Regions from separate parts of the Ornithinibacillus salinisoli genome, predicted to be linked through region 1. Evidence: a T-box and tRNA genes for the amino acid it is inferred to sense, from the RefSeq annotation. Region 1 holds a T-box; the other holds one or more tRNA genes.
The links. The T-box of region 1 lies ahead of tyrS (tyrosine--tRNA ligase). A T-box ahead of a tRNA ligase gene usually reads a tRNA of that ligase, here a tRNA-Tyr.

Region 1 (8,982 bases):
TACATTTAACTGGTAAAACGTTACGAGATTAAAAGGAGGTAATAGAAATGGGCTCATTTTTAAGAAAAGATTTTTTAGTGTTTTGGAGAGACCGCAAAGAGATTCTGTTGGCTCTATTACTTCCGATCGTTATTATTGTTGTATTAAGCATTGCCTTTTCTGGATTATTTAATAACGATTCAGAGTCTGTAAATATTGATATAGCTATTGTTCAGGAAGATGATGAAGCGTTGGGATTGGAACAATTTGAAGAAACCGTGGAAGGTATGGAATTATCCTCGATGGAGAAAGGAGCGATTCTTGAACAAGTTTCACAAGTTAGGCCAATTCGTTTCATCCACGATTTTATTAATAATCCGGAATTGAAGGATTGGTTGAACTCACAGGAATTACCGGAAGCAGAAGCCATAGAATTAGTGGAAGCTGGTGAGTTAGATGCTATCATTAAGGTTCCTAAAGGATTCACGTATGAGGTTTTATCTCAGGTGATGTTAGGGGAGCAATCAGACGTTCCATTAATTATCCACGCTGAGGAGCAATCGAACGAAGTTAGTGTCCTTCAAGATATCGTTTATAATTTCATTAATACGCTTAATTTGCAATTTGCACTAGGAAGTAGAGCAGGTGCTGAATTGGCAGAACCGGATCTGCCCCAAGGGGGAACAGAAATAATGGGGGGCGTTGATGTTGATAATTATAGCATGACTCAATACTTTACGATTGCAATGAGTACGCTTTTTGCTCTATTTATTTCCCAGACGATTGCGTTAAAAACCGTGACGGAGAAGAGGGAAAGAGTTTTTAATCGGATCTTATTGACCAATAGTAATCCCCTATATTATCTAATGGGTAAAACATTTGCAACGTTTTGTTTAGTCTGGTTACAGATGATGATTACGATTACGGTTTCGCAATTAATATTAGATGTCTTTCCCGGAAAATCGCTTGATTTTTGGCTCGGTTTAATAGCTGTCATTACCGTTTATGCTTTATCGGTCGCCGGATTATCTGCGGTATTTACAACCATAACATTAAATCTGCATGACCCAAATGCAGTGAGTGGATTAACTACATTAATTATTATGACGATTGGAGTTCTTGGAGGTGGTTTCTTTCCAATACAAGGGCTTCCCGAGTTTATGCAAAGAATTGGGGAATGGACGCCAAATGGTCTAACACAGACCGTTTTGATCGAGTGGATTCAATATACTGATTTGCAGGACTTAATCATACCAATTATTATCCTTATCGTATTTTTCATTGTCTGTTTGATTATTGGAATGGTGGCCTTTCCAAGGAGGGGGAGAGTATAATGTACCCAGTTTTTATGGCACAGTGGACGAAAGATAGACGAAAGCCACTAACAATTATTTTATTTATTGTATTAAGTATTATAGCAACCGTAATATTTGGAGATAACTCACAGTATGCACAAACATCTGTTGCGATTTTTAGTTCTGAATCAAACGCTCAAGAAATTGAAGGGAAATGGGCAGAATTATTAAATGAGGATAGTGATATTGAATTTGTTATTACGGACGAAAAGAAAGCACGTAAAGATGTTTCTGAAGGAAAAAGAGATGTAGCCATTCGGTTAATGGAGAGCGATTATCGTTTGGTTACTGCATCCGATATGCCAAGTATACAACTTGTTGAGCAGGAAGTTGATAAAGTATTTACAAAAGAGGCAACACTTGAAGCGGTTGCAGGTACAGAGGATACTTCTGAATTACGAAATGAAGTGGACAATTATATGGATCATCCACCAATAAAAGTTGAATCACAAACGCTAACTGGTGGAGAAGTTCCACAGCATAATATGGGGATGCAATTATTATTTGGCTTTACCTTGTTTATGGCAATGTTTACCATTGGGTTTAAAGTAAATGGAATCAATGCAGATAAGGTAAGTGGCATATGGAACCGATTGATTCTTTCTCCGGTAAGTAAGACTAGTATGTATGTAGGACATTTATTTTATAGTTTTTGCGTTGGTTTCTTTCAAATGATAGCTGTTTTTCTCATTTTTCAATATATAATGGGCTATGATATTGGGAACCTTAGAATGATTCTGGTTATTACGGCAGTGTATACACTAAGTATGGTTAGTATGGCGATGTTAATTGCTGGTATCACCAAAACCCCTGAAAAATTTAATATGATCTATCCATCGATCATTCCAATTATACCTATCATCAGTGGTGTTTATATGCCTCCAGGAACAATAAGTAATCCAATCCTTCAATTTATAGGAAATCTATTTCCGTTGTCTCATGCTACAGAAGCAATGATGGATGTAGCTCTGTTTAATGCACACTGGAATGATATTGCTTTATCAATTTCCTTAATGTTACTTATTGGTGTGGTGTGTATGGGGGTAGGAATTAATATGGTTGAACGGATAAGGGGATGAAATAGCGAAGAGTTGTTAAACCCTGATTAAGTTTAAAAATAATATGCGAATTCGGGCTCCTTTTGATATTAAACCCTTATATCTAATTAAACAACTTTTCTGGATTTTTTGTTTCCAAGTGAAACGCTTAATTTGTTCAAGTGAAAAGTACCAATGATTACAAGAACACTGACTCTTTCTAAATTAATGGATCGAGTTCAGTGTTTTTCTATTTAATCACACATCATAACTACTTAGAGTTTTATAGAATGGTCTTTACAAATTCGAACCTCTGATGTATAGTTGGTTACACGAGTATACAACCGAACAATTCGACTTCATGTACAAATCGAGAAAAAGAAAGGAGTGTTCTTGTTGAAGCCAATATTAGACGAGTCACTACCGATCTTTCAGCAAATTGCACAAATCATAAGAAATGACATTGTTGAAGGACATTTAAAAGAAGAAGAAAAAGCTCCATCTGAAAATGAACTGTCAAATTTTTATAACATTAATAGGGCAACGGTGAGAAAAGGATTACAAACCTTGGTTGATGAAGAAATAATATACAAAAAACGTGGGATTGGGATGTTTGTTGTGAAAGGGGCAAAAACAAAATTGTTAAATGAAAGGAAAAAACAGTATAAAAAAGAATATATTTTGCCACTGCTTGAAGAAGCAAAGCGGTTGGATATGAGTGTTGATGCAGTATTGGAATTAATAAAAGAGGAGGAAAACAAATGATACAGGTTGAGAATGTTACCTATGGTTACGGAGATGCACCAGTACTTGAGGATATTTCCTATAGCGAACAGGAGTATGGTATTACTGCAATTTGGGGACGAAATGGGGCAGGAAAAACCACATTAATGAAACTTCTTGCTGGTCATGAAAAGCCTAGTAAAGGCAAAGTTGAAATTATGGGAATGGCTCCCTATAACCATGCAGAAGCTGTTCAGTATGTATGTTATATGCAAGAGGAACACCCATTCAGTAGCATATGGAGTGTAAAAGATGCCCTGCGATTTGGTAAGTATTATTATTCCAATTGGGATGAGGATTTGGCTAAACGACTTTTAAAGACCTTTCGGTTAGATGAAAAGAAGAAAATATCTAAATTGTCAAAGGGAATGAAATCAGCTTTGCAATTTATCATAGGTATTTCTAGTCATGCAGAAATTACGATCCTTGATGAACCTAGTAATGGATTGGATGCAAGCATGCGTAAGAAAATGTATCAGTCTTTACGTGAAAGTCACGAGGAACATCCACGATTGATTTTGCTGTCTACGCATCATATTGAAGAAATACAGCCTATATGTGAATCACTAGTTGTTGTTCATGACAAAAAAGTATTCATACATGAATCCATGGATGAGATGAGGGAGTATGGAGTATGGTTAGCAGGAGAACAAAACAAGATAGAAAAAGTGGTTGATGGATTAAGTATCTTAGAAAAAAGTGGATTAGGGTCAAGATTAAAAGTGATGGTTGATGTACCTTTTAATGATGAGTGGAAAGACATTGCATCACATCATGGACTTTCTATAGAAAAAGCTAAGCTACAGGATTATTTACTAAATAAGACGGAGGAGGCAGAGTAGGGATGAATTCATTATATGGAACAATTCGTTTAGTATCGGAGGATGCCCTATATTTTTTGGGTAAAATGGTGTTTCTCTACATTACCATTCCATTGACGGTGTTTTGGCTCCTTATTGGATATATATTTGGGATTGGAAATGATGTAGTTGCTTCGATTTCAGGTCCCGCATATTTCTTTATTATGTTATTTTCCATAGGTGGGTATAAATCACTGTATCCAATTGCGATCGGTTTGGGAAGTACGAGGGTTCAATTACTCAAGGTATTTTATGGTATTGGTATATTAGCCGTTGTCATGAGTATTATATTTTTAAATGTATTACAATTTATTTTAAAAACTGTATACCTTCAATGGGAAATCGGAGCGAATATTTTACATCCGGGGATTTTCTTAGTAGGTGATTACCATTTCTTTGCTTATTTATGGATTGATCTTATGTTTGGACTCTTTTTGTTCGGAGTACCTTTCCTACTATATAGTATTAATTTTCGGTTGGGGATGCGAAAAAGTATAATCATCCTCATGTTGTTGTCGATCATGGTTATGTTTTTGTATTATGGTGGTTATTTAAACAATAGTATGGAGTGGTTTTTAGGATTGGATTTAGATGCTCTGGGAATGACATTAATTACTTTACTAGGTTTATGTAGCATTGGCGCATTATTATTATCATATCCAATTTTACGAAATGCTCCGTTGAAGGCAAAGACTAGAAAGGATTAAACTGGGAATATTGCTCCAGCAGATTACTTTGCTTTCTGAGTGCACGGACATAGCTTCTTCGAAAAAAAAATCACTTTCTTTACCAGTAGCGATTCGCTCGCAATCAGGTGCAGTGAAGATTGTAAAGTACATTACTAGTGGAAATTTACGAAGACTCGTTGAAAAGCTACAGTTCGTAAAATAAATATAAATATCATATTGATTCATAGGCATTTTCAGGGTATGATATACAGAAATATTTGTAAATTAAATAAAACTATAAGTAATGATAGAAATTAGTAGTGACTTATCTCCCTGTTCCAGAGAGCTGATGAATGGTGTAAATCAGTACAAAGATAAGCGCGAATTACCTTCTTGAACTTTCTTTACGAAGTTGCATGTAGTAAAGAACGGGCAAACCGTTATCGTTTTGAGTGGAAGAGTAATCTTCAATAAGGGTGGTACCACGTTAACCACGTCCCTTTTTTAGGGACGTGGTTTTTTAATACTTGGAGAAATGGAGGAGATATGTTTGGAAGAATTTTTAGAAAACCTTACAAGTGAACAATTAGCTGAAGTCAAGAGGCAATATGATATTTATAGTAATGGAGCAAATGAGATAATTCCTGAAATAGAACTGAAGAACAAGATCGCTAGGTCATTATTAAAAAATAGTCCGTTGAAAATAAAGCTAGGATTAGATCCATCTGCCCCAGACGTTCATTTAGGTCATACCGTTGTGTTAAATAAACTTAAACAGTTTCAAGAAAACGGACATATTATCCAAGTTATCATTGGAGATTTTACTGGTAAAATAGGTGATCCAACTGGAAAGTCGACAGTAAGAAAACAACTTTCTATGGAGGAAGTTAAGAAGAATGCTAAAACATATTTTGATCAATTTAATAAAGTTTTAGATATGGAAAAAGTAGAATTGCATTATAACTCAAAATGGCTAAGCAGACTTAACCTAGAAGAGATTATTAATTTATCTTCAAGTATCACAGTAGCACGTTTACTTGAGAGAAATGATTTCTCAGAGCGTTTTTCTACCGGAAAACCAATTTCTTTGCATGAATTTTTTTACCCACTCATGCAGGGATATGATTCCGTTGAGCTTGAAAGTGATGTAGAACTTGGTGGTACTGATCAGCATTTTAACGTATTAATGGGTAGGCATCTACAAGAGCATTTTGGAAAAGAAAAACAAATTGTTATGTTACTTCCTTTACTTGAAGGTCTTGATGGTGTAGAAAAAATGTCTAAATCCAAAAAAAATTATATAGGGGTTGATGATAAACCAAGTGAAATGTACGGAAAAGCAATGTCCATACCCGATGAATTAATTATAAAATATATTGATCTCATCACGGATTTATCACTTGAAGAAAAGAATCTAACGAAAGACCAATTAGAGAATAGAAAGCTTCATCCAAAAGATGCAAAGATGTTGTTAGCAAGGACTATTGTACGGATGTATCATGGCGTTGAGGATTCTGAGAAGGCTGAAGAAGCCTTTAAAAAAGTGTTTCAGAATCGTTCACTACCTGATGAAATTCCAGTAGTGAAATGGCAAGGAGAACTACTAGTTCCATTAGTAGATCTACTTGTAGAACTAAAATTAATAAGGTCAAAAACGGAAGCACGTAAAATGATACAGAATGGCGGGGTAAGGGTAGATACAGTTAAGGTTAATGACATACAATTACAAGTAAATACGATGGATCAGCCTATTATTCAAGTTGGGAAACGTAAATTTATAAAATTGCAGGTAAAGTTAATTTAAATAAGTGGATACCATTGAGGAGTCCAAAAGAGAGCATTCGAACGGAACAACAATGACATGTTAGATAGAGGTGCTGATAATCAAGGGGAGTATTTGATTGTTGAACATCTAAAACAAAACCGGCATTAAATTGAACAAAACACTCCTCAAATGTATCTATTTTAAGGTAATTGTGTTACAGTATAAATGCCTATAAATATAATTTATAGGCAATTTTTATTAGAGACTCTTAGACGGTTCATTAAATCTAATTATGTTCCATATAGGTATCTTGTGAATGCCAAAGATTATTGCATTTGTACCAATTATTTGGTTTTAATAGGTAAAACTGTAAATGTAATAACATAGTCAAACTGTTGTTTTTGCCCATTATAGGTATGCTCCAACATTCGTCCTTTTACATTATTAACTTCATCCCACCAGTCATATTGAACTAATACTGATTCATCCTTATAAAAAACTCTAATTGTTTTGCTAATTTTATTATTAAATTGCGACAATACTACAATACATACTGGTCAAAAATTTGGTCTTTTCTTTTTCCTTATTGTTAAGATGTTATGTAAAAATTTTACAGGTGCCTGGCACCTTAAGTTAACGGATTTTCATATTAATTGAAGCATATATATCTTATATAAATAATAATGAGTGGCTGCTTAGTCATGGGAGGGGGAGGCTTTTATGAATTTCAATTTGGAAGAAGCAATTGAGGTTTTGGAGCGCACACCGAAAACGTTGGGGTACTTTTTGTCTGATTTATCAGATGGCTGGCTACAATGTAATGAAGGGGAAGGGACATGGAATGTAACAGAAGTAGTGGAGCATCTTATTGAAGGAGAAAAAACGAATTGGATTCCAAGATTAGAAACGATTCTTCAAGATGGGGAAAGCAAGCCTTTTCCACCGTTTGACAGATTTGCTCACTTAAATGAAACGACTGAAAAGTCAATGGAACAGAAGCTGGCTGAATTCACTACAATTAGAGCTTCAAACATAAACAAACTGAAGACGATCGTTGATTCGGATTCCCAGTTGGAATTAACAGGTATACATCCTGCGTTTGGTGTAGTAAAGCTAAGAGAATTACTTTCAACATGGGTTGTACATGATTTAACACATATTAATCAATGTGTACGGGTGATGGCAGAGAGATACAGAACAGATGTTGGTCCATGGAACGAATATTTAGGCATTTTAAAAAGGTGATGTATTAGTGGACCAATTTGTGGTATTTCAATCTCTCCGCATGAAAATAGTCACTTTTAATAACAATAATAATGCTAATGTAAAAAGGAGAGAGAATAATGACAGAGGAAATGAATTTAGATCAGAGTACATCTAATATAAAAAAAGCAAATCAAGGAGATACAATTCAAGTAGAAAAAGGCGAATATAAAGGTTCAAAAGGAAAAGTGCTTACTGTACGAGATAATACAGTCATCATTCAAATCGGTAAAAACCCAAAAACAGGTGAACCGATTAAAACGGTTGTTAATCATAAAAATTATAAAAAAGTAAAATAAGTAAAGGTGAGAGGTTGGTAAATAATCTCTCACCTTTTCATGGTTAAAGACCTCGTTGTTCACAAAAATTTTCTACAAGTTGTTCAATTTTGGCAGGCTCAGGGGAGTTCCCTGAAAAGGAAAATTTTAATTCCTCAACAAACTCTCCTTCATGATAGACATGGATTGCTCCATTTTGTTCAATTACACTATACTCAGGCTCAAAACGATAACCACTTCTTTCTATTGCACCCATAAATATTACCAACTCCATATCATAAATGAATATAATCTTTAGTATTTCACTACATGTTAATAATATTTCACACCTATTTAAGGCAACCTTTAAATAACGGACATATATTTCTTAATACATATCTAAAAATAGTACAAAAGAACTATATAATTCATCTGCTGAATGGTAATATAATATTGAATTTGTACCTTGTCACTGGAAAGGAAGGAAAGATGAAACTTAAAGCAAAAACTCTTTTGGTATTATGGGTTACGACGGCTGTCTTTATTGCACTTATATATATCGTTTTCAGGCCCATTATGCTAGAAGATTCCATTGAATTAGACCGTAGTAGTGCATTAAAAAATCTGGAGAGAATAAATAACATTCTAATAGGACAAATGGAGAGTCTAAACCGAACAAACCGTGATTGGTCCGTTTGGGATGATACGTATTTATTTATCAAACATGAGTATCCAGCATATCCAGATGTAAATCTTCAAGGTGATACATTTGAAAATAATATCTTGAATTTTATGATATATTTAGATCGAAATAATGAAGTGGTTGATCAAAGAGGATACGATTTAGAAAAAAGAATAAATGTGGACTTAGATCCAAATTTTCACTCAAATTTTTTACCATTATTCCAATCTTCCAATCAAATCGATGATACTTTTCTTATTTCAACTTCCTATGGATTAACGATGACGTCCCTACAGTCGGTATACAAAAGTAGTGGTGATGGACCATCAGCAG
Region 2 (8,982 bases), on a different contig from region 1:
TGATTATTCCACAGTAGCTCAGTGGTAGAGCAATCGGCTGTTAACCGATCGGTCGTAGGTTCGAGTCCTACCTGTGGAGCCATTTTTTTGTCTAAAAAAATATGCTTCCATAGCTCAGTCGGTAGAGCACCACCATGGTAAGGTGGGGGTCAGCGGTTCAAGTCCGCTTGGAAGCTCTTAACATGAAAAGGGATTGCGAATGAGGTAATCCTTTTTTTGATCTAAAAAATGATAAACTTTACTTTATAAGTCTTACAAAAAGTTTATAAAAAACAAATAGTAATAGAAAAACACCTAAACCAATAAGACAAAGATTTACATAATACGATAAACCACTCCCAAGTAAACCTAAAGGTGTATTTGCTCTTGGTGTATTAGCGAGAAATAAGTAATTCGCATTGAATATTGGATTTATTAAAAAGCCAATAAATCCTGCATAGACTAATAAATATATATAGATTTCAATTGTAATTATTAGTGAGATTCTTACATTAAAAGAGATTGTAAGAAATATACTAGCCCAAGTTAATACAATATGATGAATAAAAAATTGCCAGAAGCGAAAATGTGGAAAACCATGATGTAATTCAGGAGTTAAAACCGTCAATATCGATGGAATAATGCCAATGAAAAAAAGTAATTGAATTAATTTAATATTTTTCGAGTATAGTGCAAACATTGCTATAATCCCAGCTATACTGCATAGTTGAAATGGTAAAAACTCTCTCGGATTCCATGCTCCATTGTATATCCCCCAGACTTGATAGCTTATTTCAGAAAGGATTAGAGTACATAACAATCCCCAACGTATGAAATGTTGTGTACGGGATGATAGCCTCTTACCTAAGTTAAATAGGAGAAGAGATCCAATGACATGAATTGAAATCATAATGATATGGTTCATTTCAAATACTTCAAACGTGATATCAGTTGTTTTTCCAAACCAACTTTGCACCTAATACTCCCCCCTCCTTATTTCATTATATGTTAAAAGACGCCTACTATTAGTTTAAGTAAGCGTCTGATAGTTGATTGTTAAAAAGGATGTTATTTATCCACCGATAATATTGAAACCAGAATCAACATGTAATACTTCCCCGGTTACTCCTCGAGATAAGTCACTTATAAAGAACATCGTGGCATCTCCAACTTGATCTTGATCTACATTTCTGCGTAATGGAGCCTTCTCTTCGACAACACCCATTTTTTCATTAAATCCTGAAACTCCTTTAGCAGCAAGTGTACGAATTGGTCCAGCGGATATAGCGTTAACACGAATACCGTATTTTCCAACATCTTCTGCTAAGTACCTTACACTGGCTTCAAGTGAAGCTTTAGCTACACCCATAACATTATAATTTGGAATCACACGCTCTGCACCTAAATATGTTTGAGTGACAATACTTCCACCTTCAGTCATTAACTCTTTAGCAGCTTTAGTAACTGCAACAAGTGAATATGCACTAATTTCTTGAGACAATAAGAACCCTTCACGAGATGTATCAGCATATTCTCCTTTTAGCTCATCACGATTTGCAAAAGCGATGGCATGTACAACTCCGTGTATAACACCGACATCCTCTTTTATTTTGTCAAATGCAAGGGCGATACTTTCATCACTAGCAACATCGCAATTAACTACTAGCTTTGCTTCGATTTCGTTTTTTTCGAGAAGCTTCAATAGTTTATTATAAGAACGTTCTTGTCTATTAGTAAAAATTAAATTAGCTCCTGCATTATGTAATGATTTTGTAATTCCCCAGGCAATACTTCTTTCATTCGCTACACCCATAATTACAATATTCTTTCCCTGTAATAACCCAGACATTATTACACCTCCAAATAGTTTTCATTATCCATTATATCCTATCATCTGATTAAAGAAAAAACCAATTTTGCTAATTAACTTTTTTCATGTAATTTTTAATGGACTGTGTCAGAATATGTCTTCGAAAATCTTTTATGAAATGAACTTTTTAGTATTTTTTATTTTGTAAATATAAAAAAAAAAACACCAATAATTAAAGTTAAAAAGGTATTGATTACAATGAAATATCATCTAATAATTGTTGTAAATCAAGTCATATCAAGGTTTTTGTTAAAGGATAAACTTTTTTTAAAAAAAATAATGATTTCCTCTTTACAAAGGTGTCGAATCTGTATATAATAAAATTCGTTGGCTGAAACAAGCTAATAGGGTTTAATGAATGGCCCGTTGGTCAAGCGGTTAAGACACCGCCCTTTCACGGCGGTAACACGGGTTCGAATCCCGTACGGGTCACCAACACGGAGGATTAGCTCAGCTGGGAGAGCACCTGCCTTACAAGCAGGGGGTCGCAGGTTCGAGCCCTGCATCCTCCACCATATTTTGCCGGCCTAGCTCAACTGGTAGAGCAACTGACTTGTAATCAGTAGGTTGGGGGTTCAAGTCCTCTGGCCGGCACCATTTATGTATAAAAAAAATAACATTGATTAAACTAACTACGGAGGGGTAGCGAAGTGGCTAAACGCGGCGGACTGTAAATCCGCTCCCTCAGGGTTCGGCAGTTCGAATCTGCCCCCCTCCACCATTAGTTTGTTGGGCTATAGCCAAGCGGTAAGGCATCGGGTTTTGATCCCGTGATTCCCAGGTTCGAATCCTGGTAGCCCAGCCATTTTTTTTTTGCCTTAAATAGCTGTGAAATTGAATGTTTTATTAATATACATAGGTAAAAACTAGAGAACTCATAATTAAACGAGCCATTAGCTAGCCGCAAGCATCATCGAATACGCTGCTATGTGCAGGCTTGCGAGGAGTGCTACTTCGTGACTTACTTGCAACACGACGAGCACAGGTAGAGCAACGAGCAAAGCAACTACCGAGTAAGCTTCGAGTAACCCCGAAGCACCAATCATCTTTGAATAAGCTATAAGATGTAGGGGTCATTTGGATGAACGCACGAATAGAATAAGAACTCATAATTTAATGAGCCATTAGCTCAGTTGGTAGAGCATCTGACTTTTAATCAGAGGGTCGAAGGTTCGAATCCTTCATGGCTCACCATTTATTAACAATAATACAATTACATAAAATATCTTAAATAAAACAAGGTTGCTAACAGCATACAACCTTGTTTTATTTGCATTTTAAGCATTTTTTTAACATAATAGATAAAGTAAATTAAGTATACTATAATGTATTTGATACGATATAATTATATTAACTTTGATTTTTTAATAGATGCTATAAAGGATGGTATAATATGAATTCTTCTAGAATACCTGGTTTCTATAATAAAACTGTAGAAGAACGGAGAGAACTATTAGCGAATATTCATACGTTCTCACAAGAGGAAATAGAAAATTTGTATGCAAAAGACCCGTTACCCGTTGATACTGCAGATAAAATGATTGAAAATGTTATTGGAACCTTTCCACTTCCGTTAGGATTGGGCTTAAACTTCTTAATTAATGAGAAAGAGTATGTAGTACCAATGGCTATCGAAGAGCCATCCGTTGTGGCCTCTGCTAGTTATATTGCAAAAATTGTGCGAGAAGCTGGTGGATTTACAGCTGAAGCAACAGAACGAGTCATGATTGGGCAAATCCAAGTAGTTGGATGTCCAGATTTTCAGTTGGCAAAACAAGCACTATTAAGTGATAAACAAAAATTAATTGATATAGCAAACGCTGCGCATCCAAGTATGTTAGAAAGAGGTGGAGGAGCAGAGGATATAGAAGTACGTATATTAAATGAGGATTCCACTTCCTCCTATGGGAAAATGCTCGTTTTGCATGTCTATGTAAACACATGCGATGCAATGGGAGCGAATGTAATTAATACAATGGTAGAAGCACTTGCGCCAACAGTTGAAGAAATTACAAATGGTAAAGTATATTTACGGATATTATCCAATTATGCAGACCGTTGTTTAGCAAAAGCAAAATGTGTTATACCACCTGAATTATTGGAAAGTGGCGGTTATTCTGGAGAAGAAGTAAGAGATGGTGTTGTCCATGCATATGAATTTGCAGCATCAGATCCTTATCGTGCTGTGACACATAACAAAGGTATCATGAATGGAATTGATCCGATCGTCATTGCAACTGGTAATGATTGGCGGGCGGTAGAAGCGGGTGCCCATGCCTATGCAGCTCGGTTTGGACATTATGGTTCCATGACTACATGGTCTGTTGATAAAGAAGGAAATTTAGTTGGAGAATTAGAGCTTCCAATGTCAGTTGGAACGGTTGGGGGTTCTATCCGGGTACATCCGATTTCTAAAGTTGCGCATAGTATATTAGGTGTTGAATCAGCACAAGAGTTGGCTCAAGTAATCGTTACTGTAGGTTTAGCGCAAAACCTAGGAGCATTAAAAGCCTTAGTGACAGATGGTATCCAAAAAGGTCATATGGCATTACATTCACGCTCTGTTGCAATAGCGGCTGGAGCTACTGGGGAGATGATCGATATTATTGCAGAGAAGTTAGTAGAAGAAAAAGAAATCCGTGTTGGAAAAGCTAAAGAATTGGTGGCACAATATTCAAAATGAGTATCGAAAAATTAACAACAACAGAAAAAACAGCTATAGGAATAGCTCATAGTAAACTAATTCTGATTGGGGAACATGCAGTTGTACACGGGCAACCTGCTATCGCTATCCCTTTTCCATTAGTTGGAGTCGAATCAGTGATCGAACGAATCTCCGGTCCAATAACTTTCGATAGCACATTTTATCAGGGGGCGATGGAGTCAGCTCCTATAACCTTGGATGGAATCATTAATAGTATCGAAGCGACATTAGAGCATCTTCAATTACCAAAGAGAGATTTAATAATTCGTGTAAAGTCATCGATACCACCTGGTAAAGGGCTAGGCTCAAGTGCTTCCGTTGCCATTGCGATCATTCGATCATTATTCGCCTATGCGGATGTTAGTTATACAGAAAATGAATTGCTCCATTTTGCTAATATCGCAGAAACATTTGCACATGGCTCACCGAGTGGAATTGATACGTTAACTATCACATCGGAATCACCGGTATGGTTTGAGAAGGAAACGCCAATTCATTACATTAAGCCAGGTTCTGATTTCCACTTTATTGTTGCAGACTCAGGGAGAATTGGAGATACGCGTTCAGCGGTTGAATCAGTTGCCCATTTACTAAAAACTGCTCCAAGGCGTATCCATTCGAAAATTGAACGAATTGGTGAACTAACACATCAAGCAAAATATGCATTAGAAAAAGCTGGAAAGAACTTTTTAGGGCAAATGTTGAATGAGGCTCAAAAAGAATTAGAATCATTAGGTGTAAGTGATGCAGGTCTAAATAAATTAATACATTTTGCTCGTCAAGAAGGAGCCCTAGGTGCGAAATTAACTGGCGGTGGGAATGGTGGATGTATTATTGCATTAGCAAAAAATGAAGTTCATTCCAGACAACTCGCTGAAAAGCTTAAGAAATTTGGCGCCCATACAGTGTGGCCTTTTGTGCTAAGAAAACAAGATTAATTTAGTTAACATTGGATCGGAAGAGGAGATTTAAATGAAGGCGACGGCAAAAGCGCATACGAATATTGCTTTAATTAAGTATTGGGGAAAACGTGATGAAAAATTAATACTCCCGACTAACAATAGTCTTTCCTTAACATTGGACGGATTTTACACAAAGACTACTGTAGAATTTCGTGAGGATTTAACAGAAGATATTTTTTATTTAGATCATAAGCTTGTTACTGATGAACAGTATCACCGTGTAACAAAGTTCCTCGATTTGATACGTGAATATGCTCAAGAAAAGACATTATTTGCAGAAGTCCACTCTATTAATGAGGTGCCTACAGCTGCAGGTTTTGCTTCATCAGCATCTGGATTTGCAGCTTTGGCAGCAGCAGCAGCACGGGCACTTAACTTAGGTTTATCGGATCAAGAGCTTTCTAAAATAACAAGACAAGGGTCTGGTTCTGCTTGCCGTTCAATTTACGGTGGTTTTGTTGAATGGCATAAAGGTATGGAACTAGATGGGTCAGATTCATATGCTGTTCCTGTTTCTCCACAAGATCATTGGGATGTTCGTGTGGCTGCAGTTGTGTTATCTGCGAAAATGAAGAAAGTATCTAGCCGAGAGGGTATGAGACGCACGGTTGAAACCTCTCCATTTTTTTCTAGTTGGGTAGATAGTATTCCGAGTGATCTTGAAGATATAAAGCAAGGTATAAAAGAGCGTGATTTTGAAAAAGTTGGACAGATTGCTGAAGCAAATTGCTTGAAAATGCACGCTACTACGTTGGGTGCAAATCCTCCATTTACGTACTGGCATGATACAACATTAGCGGTTATGCAAACCGTGCAACAACTAAGAGAAAATGGTATTCCTGCATATTTCACAATAGATGCTGGACCAAATGTTAAAGTGCTTTACTTACCAGAAAATGAAGAAAAAGTTCAAGATATCCTCCGAGAAATTCCTGGTGTAACTGATGTTAAACTTAGTCGTTCCGGGCAAGGAGTAACCTACATATAGGGGTTGAATTGTGTTGCCAAATACATCGTTGACGGTTAGAGTTCCCGGAAAATTAATGATTGCTGGTGAATTTGCAGTGCTAGAGCCATATAATAAGCTAGCTGTTTTGGCAGTGGACCGTTATGTTTATACTACTATTGAAAATAGTGAACAGAATCTACTCACGTTAGAAAATTTTAATATGGTCGAATTAAAATGGGAATTTGAAGGTAGAAAAGTAGTGGTGGATGCTACTGATGAAAGGACTCATTTTGTAGCAAATGCAATGGGTATTGCTTTAGCATACTTGAATGAATGTGGGTTTACCCCGGAGAAATTTCTACTAACGGTTAAAAGTGAATTAGATGATACAGGGGTTAAATATGGATTGGGATCTAGTGCAGCAGTAGTAACGTCTGTGGTTGCTGCAATTCTTGAAAAATATTTACCAAATAAACCTGAAGCCCATGTAATTTATAAGTTAGCTGCTATTACACATGCGGCAACACAAGGTAATGGATCCGGAGCAGATGTTGCGGCTTCTAGTTATGGGGGAATACTTGAATATTCCTCTTTTCAGGCGTATTGGCTACAAAAGGAATATGAACAGGCAAGTTCAATAAAGGAGTTGTTGGAAAGGGACTGGACATATTTATCTGTACAATCGCTACCATATCCCCAACATCTACATCTTTGTATTGGATGGACAGGGAAACCAGCTTCTACGAAAAAGCTGGTTAATGAGCTGATGAAATTAAAAGATAATAATATAGCAAAATATGAGATATTCCTTTCGCAAAGTGAAAAGGCAGTAAGTTCCTTTTTAACAGGAGTAAAGGAAGACAATCCTATGTTAGTAATTAACGGTATAAAACAAAATCGACGAGCACTAGCAGATGTGGGTAAGGAAGCCAATGTTGAAATTGAAACACCTTTACTTACCAAGTTGTGTGATATTGCAGAACAATATGATGGTGCAGGAAAACCATCAGGTGCAGGTGGAGGAGATTGTGGCATTGCCTTTTTGCCTACCAAGGAAAAAGCGGATCAGGTGAAGCGAGCATGGGAAGAAGCAGGAATTCGGGTATTGGATTTAGCTGTTTCTGAGAGTGGTGCTAAAAGAGTACGATAAAATCGGGATCGATAGTAATACTATCACCTGATTTTTTTTAGCCACGTCAAACTACAGAGCTAGAGCATTAGCACTACTTGCTCCACCTCCGTACAAAAACAATTCCCTTAAACTGTAAGATAAAAGGACGACCGACAAAAACCGGGTTTTGCGCCCAAAGTCGACATATTCCTATAAAAGGGCGTGTTTTCTTTTATGTAGTGTATATATATGCATTTTATTGTTAAGTTGAGTCGTTTGTTATTTTTAGCTAAAATATAGTAGATTAAGGCGGCTTTAGAAAAGTGTAAGCAATACATAATTGATGTAGGGTTTATTCTTGGCAACACAGAAAATTTTGGAGGTGCAGAGAAAATGAAAAAGAAAATATCTATGATAGGTGTTCCGATGGATTTAGGCCAAAGTAGACGTGGAGTCGATATGGGCCCAAGTGCAATACGTTATGCGGGAGCAATTGAAAAATTACAGGAGCTAGACTTTGATATCCATGATTTAGGTGATATCCCAATCAATAGACCTGATCAAAAAGTTAATTATAATGATGGAACAAATTTAAAAAACTTAGAACAAGTGATAGAAGCTAATGAACATTTAGCTAGAATGGTGGATGAAGAAATACAAAAAGATCGTTTCCCCCTAATTTTGGGTGGGGATCATAGTATTGCGATCGGTAGCTTGGCAGGAACCTCTAAATACTATGATAATCTTGGAGTTATTTGGTATGATGCTCACGGTGATCTAAACACAGGTGAGACGTCCCCTTCAGGAAATATTCACGGTATGCCATTAGCAATAAGTTTAGGAATAGGGCACGAGAAATTAACGAATATTTTTGGCTATGCTCCAAAGATTAAACCAGAAAATATTGTAATCGTCGGTGCACGTTCGCTTGACCCAGGTGAACGGGAATTAATTAGAGAAAAAGGCATTAAAGTATATACGATGCATGAAATAGATCGTAATGGAATGTCTCATGTCATGGAAGAAACTATTAATTATTTAAAGGAACGCACTGATGGCGTTCATCTGAGTCTTGACCTAGATGGCCTGGATCCGAAAGAAGCACCTGGTGTAGGTACTCCAGTTCTAGGTGGGATGACATATCGGGAAAGCCATTTAGCTATGGAAATGCTTGCAGATTCGCAAATTCTAACCTCTGCGGAATTTGTTGAGGTAAATCCGATCTTGGATGAAAAGAATAAGACAGCAGCAATGGCTGTTGGATTAATGGGTTCTTTATTTGGTGAAAAGTTAAAATAACGACCTAAATAAAAAAGACATTACAATTTACTCAAATTGTAATGTCTTTTTTAATGAAGATTTCTATGTAAGGACTCTGGTGTTCCGGCTGCTATCCTTCTTTACGTT

Region 2: it has a tRNA-Tyr gene. The T-box ahead of tyrS (tyrosine--tRNA ligase) is inferred to sense a tRNA for this amino acid. The anticodon was not compared.

What each region holds. Positions count from the first base shown of each region.
Region 1 is NZ_JBHUMI010000018.1:48,762-57,743, forward strand. Features, by position in the region: gene ACFSTA_RS16180 (ABC transporter ATP-binding protein) at 1-32, shown strand, start outside; gene ACFSTA_RS16185 (ABC transporter permease) at 48-1,313, shown strand; gene ACFSTA_RS16190 (ABC transporter permease) at 1,313-2,413, shown strand; gene ACFSTA_RS16195 (GntR family transcriptional regulator) at 2,759-3,136, shown strand; gene ACFSTA_RS16200 (ATP-binding cassette domain-containing protein) at 3,133-3,996, shown strand; gene ACFSTA_RS16205 (hypothetical protein) at 3,999-4,721, shown strand; T-box leader at 4,978-5,186, shown strand; gene tyrS (tyrosine--tRNA ligase) at 5,233-6,486, shown strand; gene ACFSTA_RS16215 (DinB family protein) at 7,168-7,692, shown strand; gene ACFSTA_RS16220 (DUF2187 family protein) at 7,791-8,009, shown strand; gene ACFSTA_RS16225 (YbxH family protein) at 8,053-8,244, opposite strand; gene ACFSTA_RS16230 (EAL domain-containing protein) at 8,457-8,982, shown strand, end outside.
Region 2 is NZ_JBHUMI010000005.1:128,899-137,880, reverse strand. Features, by position in the region: tRNA gene ACFSTA_RS03195 (tRNA-Asn) at 8-82, shown strand; tRNA gene ACFSTA_RS03190 (tRNA-Thr) at 104-176, shown strand; gene ACFSTA_RS03185 (YwaF family protein) at 239-955, opposite strand; gene fabI (enoyl-ACP reductase FabI) at 1,052-1,828, opposite strand; tRNA gene ACFSTA_RS03175 (tRNA-Glu) at 2,210-2,284, shown strand; tRNA gene ACFSTA_RS03170 (tRNA-Val) at 2,289-2,364, shown strand; tRNA gene ACFSTA_RS03165 (tRNA-Thr) at 2,371-2,446, shown strand; tRNA gene ACFSTA_RS03160 (tRNA-Tyr) at 2,486-2,570, shown strand; tRNA gene ACFSTA_RS03155 (tRNA-Gln) at 2,580-2,654, shown strand; tRNA gene ACFSTA_RS03150 (tRNA-Lys) at 2,968-3,043, shown strand; gene ACFSTA_RS03145 (hydroxymethylglutaryl-CoA reductase, degradative) at 3,243-4,532, shown strand; gene mvk (mevalonate kinase) at 4,529-5,491, shown strand; gene mvaD (diphosphomevalonate decarboxylase) at 5,526-6,503, shown strand; gene ACFSTA_RS03130 (phosphomevalonate kinase) at 6,514-7,614, shown strand; gene rocF (arginase) at 7,969-8,874, shown strand; gene ACFSTA_RS03120 (aspartyl-phosphate phosphatase Spo0E family protein) at 8,966-8,982, opposite strand, start outside.